DNA from 3 places in the Pseudoxanthomonas sp. 134C1 genome. Region 1 is predicted to be linked to each of the others. Evidence: predicted binding sites of a transcription regulator. Region 1 holds the regulator's gene; each other region holds the start of a gene.
The links. Region 1 encodes FliA, which starts transcription of late flagellar genes. Its sites were predicted from a motif close to TAAAGTTTNNCNNNCNNNGGCCGATAA; they were not measured.
Positions count from the first base shown of each region.

Region 2: a site for FliA is predicted at 1,554-1,580, ahead of flgM (flagellar biosynthesis anti-sigma factor FlgM). Genes of this name have one in related genera too.
Region 3: a site for FliA is predicted at 1,435-1,461, ahead of AC3DEZ_RS02540 (GGDEF domain-containing protein). Genes of this name have one in related genera too.

Region 1 is NZ_JBYMTH010000006.1:239,312-242,580, forward strand. Features, by position in the region: gene flhF (flagellar biosynthesis GTPase FlhF) at 1-521, shown strand, start outside; gene AC3DEZ_RS13585 (MinD/ParA family protein) at 511-1,389, shown strand; gene AC3DEZ_RS13590 (RNA polymerase sigma factor FliA) at 1,386-2,132, shown strand; gene cheY (chemotaxis response regulator CheY) at 2,474-2,854, shown strand; gene AC3DEZ_RS13600 (protein phosphatase CheZ) at 2,854-3,269, shown strand, end outside.
Region 2 is NZ_JBYMTH010000011.1:157,675-160,943, forward strand. Features, by position in the region: gene AC3DEZ_RS17945 (chemotaxis protein) at 1-702, opposite strand, end outside; gene flgA (flagellar basal body P-ring formation chaperone FlgA) at 890-1,531, shown strand; gene flgM (flagellar biosynthesis anti-sigma factor FlgM) at 1,699-2,007, shown strand; gene AC3DEZ_RS17960 (flagellar protein FlgN) at 2,004-2,354, shown strand; gene AC3DEZ_RS17965 (ATP-binding protein) at 2,523-3,269, shown strand, end outside.
Region 3 is NZ_JBYMTH010000001.1:579,724-582,992, forward strand. Features, by position in the region: gene AC3DEZ_RS02535 (GGDEF domain-containing protein) at 1-131, opposite strand, end outside; gene AC3DEZ_RS02540 (GGDEF domain-containing protein) at 252-1,385, opposite strand; gene putA (bifunctional proline dehydrogenase/L-glutamate gamma-semialdehyde dehydrogenase PutA) at 1,518-3,269, opposite strand, start outside.

The sequences.
Region 1 (3,269 bases):
TCACCACCGATACCGTGCGCGTGGGCGGCCGCGAACAGTTGCACAGCTACGGCCGTCAGCTCGGCATCGCCGTGCACGAGGCCGACAGCGATGTGCGCCTGGCCCAGACCCTGGAGCGCCTGCGCGACTACAAGCTCGTGCTGATCGACACCGCCGGCATGGGCCAGCGCGATCGCAACCTGGTCGGCCAGCTCAACTGGCTGCGCGCCGCCGGACAGGTGCACACCCTGCTGGTGCTGCCGGCCAATTCGCATTTCGGCGATCTGGACGAAGTGGTCCGCCGCTTCAGCGGCGCCCAGCCGCACGGCGTGGTGCTGACCAAGGTGGACGAGACCGGGCGGCTCGGCAGCGCGCTGTCCGTCATTGTCGATCACCAGTTGCCGATGGCCTGGATCACCGACGGCCAGCGCGTGCCGGACGATCTGCACCGCGCCAGCGCGCCCAACCTGGTCCTGCGCCTGGACCAGCTGCGCCGCGAAGCCGACGAACCCAGCCACGCGGAGACCATCCATGTCGCATGAACACCTGCTGCAGACCAATCCGCGCAGCACCCCGCCGCTGACCGGCGCCTTCCATCCGGTCCGCGTGATCGCGGTGACCGGCGGCAAGGGCGGCGTCGGCAAGACCAATGTGTCGGTCAATCTGGCCGCGTCGCTGGCCGAGATGGGCAAGCGCACCCTGCTGATGGACGCCGACCTGGGCCTGGCCAATGTCGACGTGCTGCTCGGCCTGACCCCCAAGTACACCCTGGCCGATCTGGTCGCGCAGCGCTGCCAGCTGGAGGACGTGCTGCTGGAAGGTCCGGAGGGCCTGCTGATCGTCCCCGCCTCGTCGGGTTTCCGGCACATGGCCGAACTCTCGCCGGCCGAACATGTCGGCCTGGTCAACGTGTTCTCGGAACTGCAGCGCGCCCTCGACGTGATGGTGGTCGATACCGCCGCCGGCATCACCGACAGCGTGCTGACCTTCTGCCAGGCCGCGCAGGACACGGTGGTGGTGGTCTGCGATGAGCCGGCCTCGATCACCGACGCCTACGCCCTGGTCAAGGTGCTCTCGCGCGAGCGCGGCGTGGACCGCGTGCACGTGATCGCCAACATGGTCCGTGATCCCAACGAAGGCCGGAAGCTGTACGAGAAGCTGGCCCGCGTATGCGAGCGCTTCCTCGGCGATGTCGCCCTGCACTATCTGGGCGCGGTGCCGCAGGACGACTGGTTGCGTCGCGCGGTGCAGCGCCAGCAGGCCGTCGTCAAGGCGTACCCGGGCAGTCCGTCGGCGCGCGCCATCAACGAAATCGCCCGGGTCACCGCGCGCTGGCAGCCGCCGACCGGGGCACGCGGCAATGTCGAATTCTTCGTCGAACGCATGATCAACCGGAGCGTGCCTGCATGAGTACCGGCGCCGCCCAATACCGTGCCGTCCAGAAAGCGGCGGCCACCGATTTCGTCACGACGCACGCGGACCTGGTCCGCCGCATCGCCCATCACCTGGCCGCGCGCCTGCCCGCCAGCGTGGAGATCGACGATCTGATCCAGGCCGGCATGATCGGCCTGCTCGAAGCCTCGCGCAGTTACGACGCCGAACAGGGCGCCTCGTTCGAGACTTTCGCCTCGATCCGCATCCGCGGCTCGATGATCGACGAGATCCGCCGTGGCGACTGGGTACCCCGCTCGGTGCACCGGCGCGCCCGCCAGGCCGCCGCCACCGTGCGCGAAATCGAACAGCGCACCGGCCGCGCCGCCATCGCCACCGAGGTCGCGTCGGCGATGGAGATGCCGCTGCCCGAATACCTGCGCCTGCTGGAGGACGCCGCCCGCGGCCAGGTGCTGAGCCTGGAATCGCACATCGAGGATCACGGCGAACCGCAGACCGTGGTCAGCGGCGGTCCCAACCCGCAGCAGCAGCTGGAACGCAGCGAGTTCCGCCAGTCGCTGATCAAGGCCATCGGCCAGCTGCCCGAGCGCGAACAGCTGGTGCTGTCCATGTATTACGAGCAGGAACTCAACCTGAAGGAAATCGGCGCGGTCCTCGGCGTCAGCGAGTCGCGTGTCTGCCAGATCCACGGCCAGGCCATGCTGCGCCTGCGTGGCCGGCTGAACGTGTTCGAGAGCGTGGACGCCGGGCTGGAGGATTGAGTCGGGATTGGGGATTGGGGATTCGGGATTGGAAGAGCCCCCTTGACCAGCCATTTGGCTGTTGAAAGCGGAAAAGGGGGCGGGCGCCCGCGGAGCGGGCGACGGGGGATTGACCCGCCATTCGGCGGTTGAAAAGCGCTTGCTGTTGGCGCCAAGAGCAAATCCCCCTCAATCCCCCTTTTGCAAAGGGGGAGGCAAAGCCCCGTTTTTGCAAATCCCGAATCCCCAATCCCCGCCTCCCCCCAATCCCGGCCAAAAGTTTTCCCGCCGCCTGCCGATAAGGCTCTCGAGCCCCCTTTACCCTGCTGCACCCGGAGCCCTTCGTGACAGCCAACAAGAACATGCGGATCCTGATCGTGGACGACTTCTCGACGATGCGCCGCATCATCAAGAACCTCCTCAACGATCTGGGCTATACCAATACCGCCGAGGCCGACGACGGCTCCAGCGCGCTGACCGCGCTGGCCCAGGGCAGTTTCGACTTCGTGGTCACCGACTGGAACATGCCGGGCATGACCGGCATCGAACTGCTCAAGGCGATCCGCGCCGACGACCGCTTCAAGACCCTGCCGGTGCTGATGGTCACCGCCGAGGCCAAACGCGAGCAAATCATCGAGGCGGCGCAGAACGGCGTGAACGGCTACATCATCAAGCCGTTCACCGCGCAGACCCTGGAAGAAAAGCTCGGCAAGATCTTCGAACGTCTCGGGGCCGCGGCCTGATGGCTGCGGTCATGGAAGCCGGCAGCGCCCGCGCCGCGCTGGTCGAACGCCTGCAGCACGCACTGGATGCGCTGGAACAGGGCGACGAGGCCGGCTGGCGGCGCGAGCTGGACACCATCGCGGCCTGGCGCACGCAGCCGATGATGCAGGGGCTGGGCCGATTGGCCCGCGAACTCGCGCAGACCCTCGGCGAACTGCCGCCCACCCACGGCGCGGGCGACCTCGACGACGCCTGCGCGCGCCTGGACCATGTGGTCGCGATGACCGAGCAGGCCAGCCACAAGACCCTCGACCTGGCCGAGCAGTGCCGCGAGCTGGCCGACCAGCTCAAGGCGACGACGCTGAGCGGCGAACAGACCCGGGTGGTGGACCAGATCCGCGCCGGCCTGTCGGAAATGGCGCTCGCGCAGAGCTA
Region 2 (3,269 bases), on a different contig from region 1:
GCGCTCGGCCGGATCCTCGCCGGCGGCCTGGATCTGCAGGAGGTGATCCAGGGCCTGCTTGCCGTCGGAGAGCAGGGTGGCGCTGACTCCCAACTGGTCCAGCACGCTGCGGATCTGCGAACGGGCCACGCGCGAATCGTCCACCACCAGCACCTGCAGCGGCGGGGCGTCGGCCGGCAGCGCCATTTCCGGCGCCAGCGGCGCGTCCATGCGCGCCTGCGAGATGTCGGCGAGCACGCTTTCCACGTCGATCACCTGGATGAGCTCGCCCTGGAAGCGGGTGACCGCGGTGAGGTAGCTGGCTTCGGCGCCCAGTTCCGGCGGCGGGTGGATGTCCTCGACCGCGATGTTGACGATGCGCTCGACGTCGCTGACCAGGAAACCCTGCACCGAGCGGTTGAATTCGGTGACCACCAGATAATTGGGCGCGCGCGCCGGATCCGGATCGCGTTCCGGATGGCCGATGCTCAGGCCCAGGTCCAGCACCGGGATCGAGCGGCCGCGCACATCGGCCGCGCCGGCGAACTCGGTGGGCAGACCGGGCAGCTGGAACAGGGGCGGGCGGCGCAGGACCTCCTGCACCTTGAAGACGTTGACGCCAAAAAGCTGACGCCCGCCCAGGCGGAACAGCAACAGGGCGAGCCGGTTGTGGCCGGCCAGGCGGGTGCGCTGGTCGATGCGGTTGAGCAGATCCTGGGTCATGCAGGCATATCGGCCGGGTTGCGGACGGCTTGAGCGGTGCGGACATCCGGATGAGGAGAACGGCGTGGCCATCGCGCAACGGTGATCACGCGGCCATTTCGCCGCGTCGTCCCCGGCGCGCGCGATGCGGCCCGGCTACGGCACACGGCTTGCATCCACCGGCATGATGAATCGACGGAGCCCGCCCATGCGACGACTCGCGCTGCTGCCCGCGCTGCTGGCGGCGTTCGCCGTGCCGGCGGCGGACTTCCAGCCGGTGGACAGCATCCGCCAGGCCGCGGTCGGCGCGATGGCCTCGGCCGGCGAGGCGGAGGCCACACTGGATCCGAACCTGCGCCTGCCGCGTTGCGCCGCACCGCTGGAGGCCCGTGTGCAGAACGGCGGTTCGGTCGAGGTCGGCTGTCCGCAGGGCTGGCGCCTGTTCGTGCCGGTGCGGGTGCGCCGCAGCCAGACCGTGCTGGTGCTCAACCGCGGCATCGCGCCGGGGCAGGTGGTGACCGCGGATGCCTTCGCCGCCGAGACCCGCGATGGCGGGCGGATCGGCGCGGGTGCGTTGACCGATCCCGCGCAGGCCATTGGCCAGGTCGCCCGGCGCATGCTGACCGCCGGTTCCGTGCTGGGTGCGAATGATCTGGTCGCGCCCCGTTTGATCCGGCGCGGCGACAATGTGGCGCTGGTGTCGCGGCGTGGCGGTGTCGAGGTGCGGGTGGCCGGCAAGGCGCTGGCCGATGCCGGCGAAAACGAGCGGGTGACGGTGGAAAACCTGTCCTCACGCCGGGTGGTGCAGGGCGTGGTGGGCCCGGGCGGCGACGTCTGGGTGAGCCGATGATGGAAAAGATGCGCGCCGGCCCTAAAGTCCCCGCCAGGACGGCCGATACCGAGCATGCAGGGAAGTGCGCCCCGGGTGCGCTTCCGATAAAGAAATGTGGATTCCGTCACTAAAGCTTTGTCTTTGACGGCCGATATGCTGTTTGAACCCGCAACAGGTAGACCGACATGAGCCAGAAAATCGAAGGCAACGCGCCTTCTGCCATCCGCACCACCGGACCCGTCGGTGGCAAGGTGGCGGCCTCCGGCGCCGAACGTTCCCGTCCGGTGGAAGCCAGCGCGGGCGGTGACAGCCTGCGCCTGACCGGCGAGGCCACCAGCCTGCAGGCGCTGCAGCGCGAGCTGTCCTCGGCTTCGGCGGTGGACACCGGACGCGTGCAGCAGATCCGCGATGCGCTGCAGGCCGGGACCTATCAGATCAACGCCGAGGCGATCGCCGACGGCATGCTGAGCCTGGAACGCCAGCTCGGCCGATGAGCGCCGGACCGGAGACGCCGATGGAGCGCCTGGCCTCGGCGCTGGCCGAGGAGCGCCGCGCGATCCTGGAACACGACGTCGAGGCGCTGGTGCGCTCGACCCGGGAGAAGCTCGCCGCGCTGCGCGAACTGGAAAGCCGGATGCCCGCGCAGCCGGAAGCGCCGTTCGAAGCCCGCCTGCGCGAACTGTCCGAGGCCAACCAGGCCAATGGCGCGCTGCTGGCGCGTCGCCGCCGCGAAGTGAACTGGGCACTGCGTCACCTCGGGCGCAGCGAGAGCAGCGGCGCCTACGACGCCAACGGACAGACCGAAGTCCTGCGTGGCAGTCGTCCCCTCGCGGTGGTCTGAGCCACGCCGTGGGCGCGTGCTTGCCGCCATCGTGAGGCTTGCCGATACTGGCGGCCCCCGTCGCCGCCAGACCCTTCCGCAGGGCCATCCGTCGTGAGTGTTTCCTCCGCTTCCCGTTTCCCCGCGGACGTCCCGTCCTTCGTCGACATCCAGGCGCTCACCGAGCTGATGGACGACGGCGTGCTGCTGTGCCGCGGCGACGACCGCGCCCTGCATGCGAATGCGTCCGCGCTGGCGTTGCTGCCCGAGGGCGAGGAACCGGAATCGCTGCAGGCGGTGCTCGAACTGGTGCCGTCGGAGGCGCGCCGCGCCGCCCGCGCGACCGGACGCTGGAGCGGCGAACTGGGGCTGGAGGATGGCCGCATCCTGCAACTGCGCATCTACCACCACCACGCGCCCGGCGACGACGGCTACGCGCTGATCCTGTTCCACGACATCAGCGAAGGGCATGCGCGCCAGCAGGAACTGCAGCGCCGCCACGCCCAGCTGCGCCAGACGCTGATTCGCCTGGCCGGCACCCAGGAGCAACTGGTGCAGTCGGAGAAAATGGCCTCCATCGGCCAGCTCGCCGCCGGCGTGGCGCACGAAATCAACAACCCGATCGGCTACGTGCACTCCAACCTGGGCTCGCTGCAGGAGTACCTGCACAGCCTGTTCGCCCTCATCGAGGTGTACGAGCGGGCGCTGCGCGCGCCGGATCCGAAGACGCTGCTGCCGGAAATCGACGACATGCGGGCGCGCTGCGACATCGATTTCATCACCAGCGATCTGCCGCAGCTGATGTCGGAGTCGCGCGAGGGCATCGAACGGGTGACCCAGATCGTGCGCAGCCTCAAGGACTTCTCCTATTCCGGTCGCGACGACTCGTGGAAGCTGGCGGATCTGCATCACGGGCTGGATTCGACCATCAACATC
Region 3 (3,269 bases), on a different contig from region 1:
AAATGGGCCACGCCCCAGGCGGTGATGCCGCGCACGCCGCGTGACACCCGCGACACGTAGAAGAAAAGGCCCAGCAACACCGCCGCCAGCGCGCAGTCACTGATCAGCAGGTGGTAGAAATCGGTGGTCATGAAGCCGGCAGCGCCCGTGTGGCCTGGATAAACGTCCTGTTCGGTCATCACAACGCAAAACACGGCGGATTCCGGCTATATCGAATCCGGAATGTGCGTGGACCGGCGACGGGGAGCAACTCAGGGGTGCATCTCGACCCGGTTGCGCCCCTTGCGCTTGGCCATGTACAGGGCGTCGTCCGCGCGCCGCATCAGCTCGGCGAACGGCTCGCCTTCGCTGTCGCCGATGGCGATACCCAGGCTGATCGTGACCCTGAACGGGCGTCCCTCCGGCGGACTGAAATCCAGCCGCATCATCTGGTTGCGCAGGCGTTCGGCCAATTGCCGCGCGGCCTCGCGATCGGTGCCGACGGTCACCACCGCGAACTCCTCGCCACCCATGCGGGCGAACAGTTGATCGCTGCGCAGGCCGCTGCGCACGGTTTCGCTGAAACGCTGCAGCACCCGGTCGCCGGTGTCGTGGCCGTGGCGGTCGTTGACGGCCTTGAAATGGTCCAGATCGATGGCGATCACGGTCAACCCGCGATCGTTGCGCTCCAGCCAGGTACTCAGTTCGCCATGCAGGCCGCGCCGGTTGAGGGCGCTGGTCAGCGGATCGAACATGGCGCTGAGCTTCAACGACTCGGCGGCGCGGAAGCTGCTCAGCATGAGCATGCAGAAATTGAGCATGAACCAGATCGACAGGTCCGCGCTGACCCAGATCTCGTCGAAGCCGAACTGGCTGAATGACCAGCCGGGCACCACGCTGCCGTACAGGGTGGCCAGCAGCGCGCAGCCGGCCATCATCATTCGCGCCGGCAGTCGATAGGGGTCTTCGCGCAGGACGCGCAGGTTCCACAGGATCCACAGCAGGACCAGCAGCTCCACACAGTTCAGCGCGACGCTCTGTGCCTCCCAGGCACCCCCCAGACCCCAGACCAGCAGCGGTACCGCGACGGCCATCGGAACCACCGCGAATTCGGCCGGGTGCAACGCGCGCCGCCGGGTGAACCGCGCGATGGCCCAGCCCAGTCCCGCCATGCCGCCGCAGAGGACCGCCGAACCCAGATGAGTGGACAGCAGGGCGGCAGTCGCCAGGCCCGCTTCGGAGAACGTGGCGGTGCCGGCATCGAACAGGGTCGCCCCGATCGTGTAGATCAGGTGCGCCGCGCCCCAGGTCAGCACGCCCTGGACGTTGCGCGACACCCGGGCCACGTACCAGAACAGGACGAACAGCACGATCGCCAGCAGGCAATCGCTCAGCAGCGTCAGCAATACCGCCCAACTCATCCGACCCCGGCCCCCCCGGTTCCCCTGAGGCATGTTATCGGCAGTACGTCACAAAACAACAGGGCCGCGCGAGGCGGCCCTGTGGGGAAACGGCGGCCTGGCGGCCTCAGCCGGAACTCAGTCGCCCAAGGTCAGCAGCGAGGCATTGCCGCCGGCGGCCGTGGTGTTCACCGTCACCGTCTTCTCGGTGGCGAAACGCGGCAGGTAGTGCGGGCCACCGGCCTTCGGACCGGTGCCCGACAGGCCCTGGCCGCCGAACGGCTGCACGCCCACCACCGCGCCGATCTGGTTGCGGTTGACGTAGACGTTGCCGACCTTGACCCGCGCGGCGATGCGATCGACCGTCTCGTCGATGCGTGAATGCACGCCCAGGGTCAGGCCGTAGCCGGTGGCGTTGATGGCGTCGATCACCTGATCCAGCTGATCGGCCTTCCAGCGCACCACGTGCAGGGCGGGGCCGAAGATCTCGCGGTGCAGCTGGTCCAGCGACTTCAGCTCCCAGGCGCGCGGCGCGAAGAAGGTGCCGTGGGCCGCGTCCTCGCCGAGGTTGGCCTGCTTGATCAGGCGGGCCTCGGTAGCCATGCGGGCGGCGTGATCCTCCAGGATCTTCAGCGCGTCGGCGTCGATCACCGGGCCGACATCGGTGGACAGCAGGCCGGGATCGCCGACCTTCAGTTCGTCCATCGCGCCGGCCAGCATGGTCATCACCTTGTCGGCGATGTCGTCCTGCACGAACAGCACGCGTGCGGCCGAGCAGCGCTGGCCGGCGGAGGTGAAGGCCGAACCGATGGCGTCCTTGACCAGTTGTTCCGGCAGCGCCGAGGAATCGGCGATGAAGGCGTTCTGGCCACCGGTCTCGGCGATCAGCACGCCGATGGCGGCGTCGCGCGCGGCCAACGCGCGGTTGATCGCGCGGGCGGTCTCGGTGGAGCCGGTGAAGGCGACGCCGGCCACGCGCGGATCCTTCGTGAGCGCGGCGCCGACGGTGGCGCCGTCGCCGGGCAGGAACTGCAGCACGCCTTCCGGGATGCCGGCTTCGTGCAGCAGCTTCACCGCGGCGTGGCCGACCAGGTTGGTCTGCTCGGCCGGCTTGGCGATGACGCTGTTGCCGGCGGCCAGCGCGGCGCTGATCTGGCCGAGGAAGATCGCCAGCGGGAAGTTCCACGGGCTGATGCAGACGAACACGCCGCGGCCGTGCAACTGCAGCTCGTTGGATTCGCCGGTCGGGCCCGGCAGGCGTTCGGCGGCGCCGAACTGCGCGCGTGCCTGGGCGCCGTAGTAACGCAGGAAGTCGACCGCCTCGCGCACTTCGGCGACGCTGTCGGGCAGGGTCTTGCCGGCTTCCTTCACGCACAGCGCGATGTACTCGGGCATGCGCTGTTCCAGCAGGTCGGCGGCGTGTTCCAGGATCGCGGCGCGGCTGGCGGCCGGGGTGCGATCCCAGGCCAGCTGCGCGGCCACCGCGTTCTGCAGCGCCTTTTCCACCGCCGCGCTGTCGGCCGGCTGCCATTCGCCAACGGTCTGGCGGCGATCGGCCGGATTGGTCACCGGCAGCGCCGCGCTCGCGATCAGCGCACCCGGCACCAGCGGCGCGGCCCGCCACGGCTTGACGGCGGCGTTGACGCGCTCGGCCAGCGCACGCAGGTCGTTGTCGTTGGCGAGGTTGGCGCCCATGGAATTGTTCCTGTCAGAAGTCGGGATGGGGGCTGCCTGGTTGCGGAAGAGATCGCGCGGCAGCGGGATGCGGGGATGCGGGATCGAGTCGAACGCGGACACGGTTTCGACCGGGTCGCGAATCAGGTCCTCGATGGCCACCTCCTCGTCGGTGATGCGGTTGACGAAGCTGGAATTGGCGCCGTTCTCCAGCAG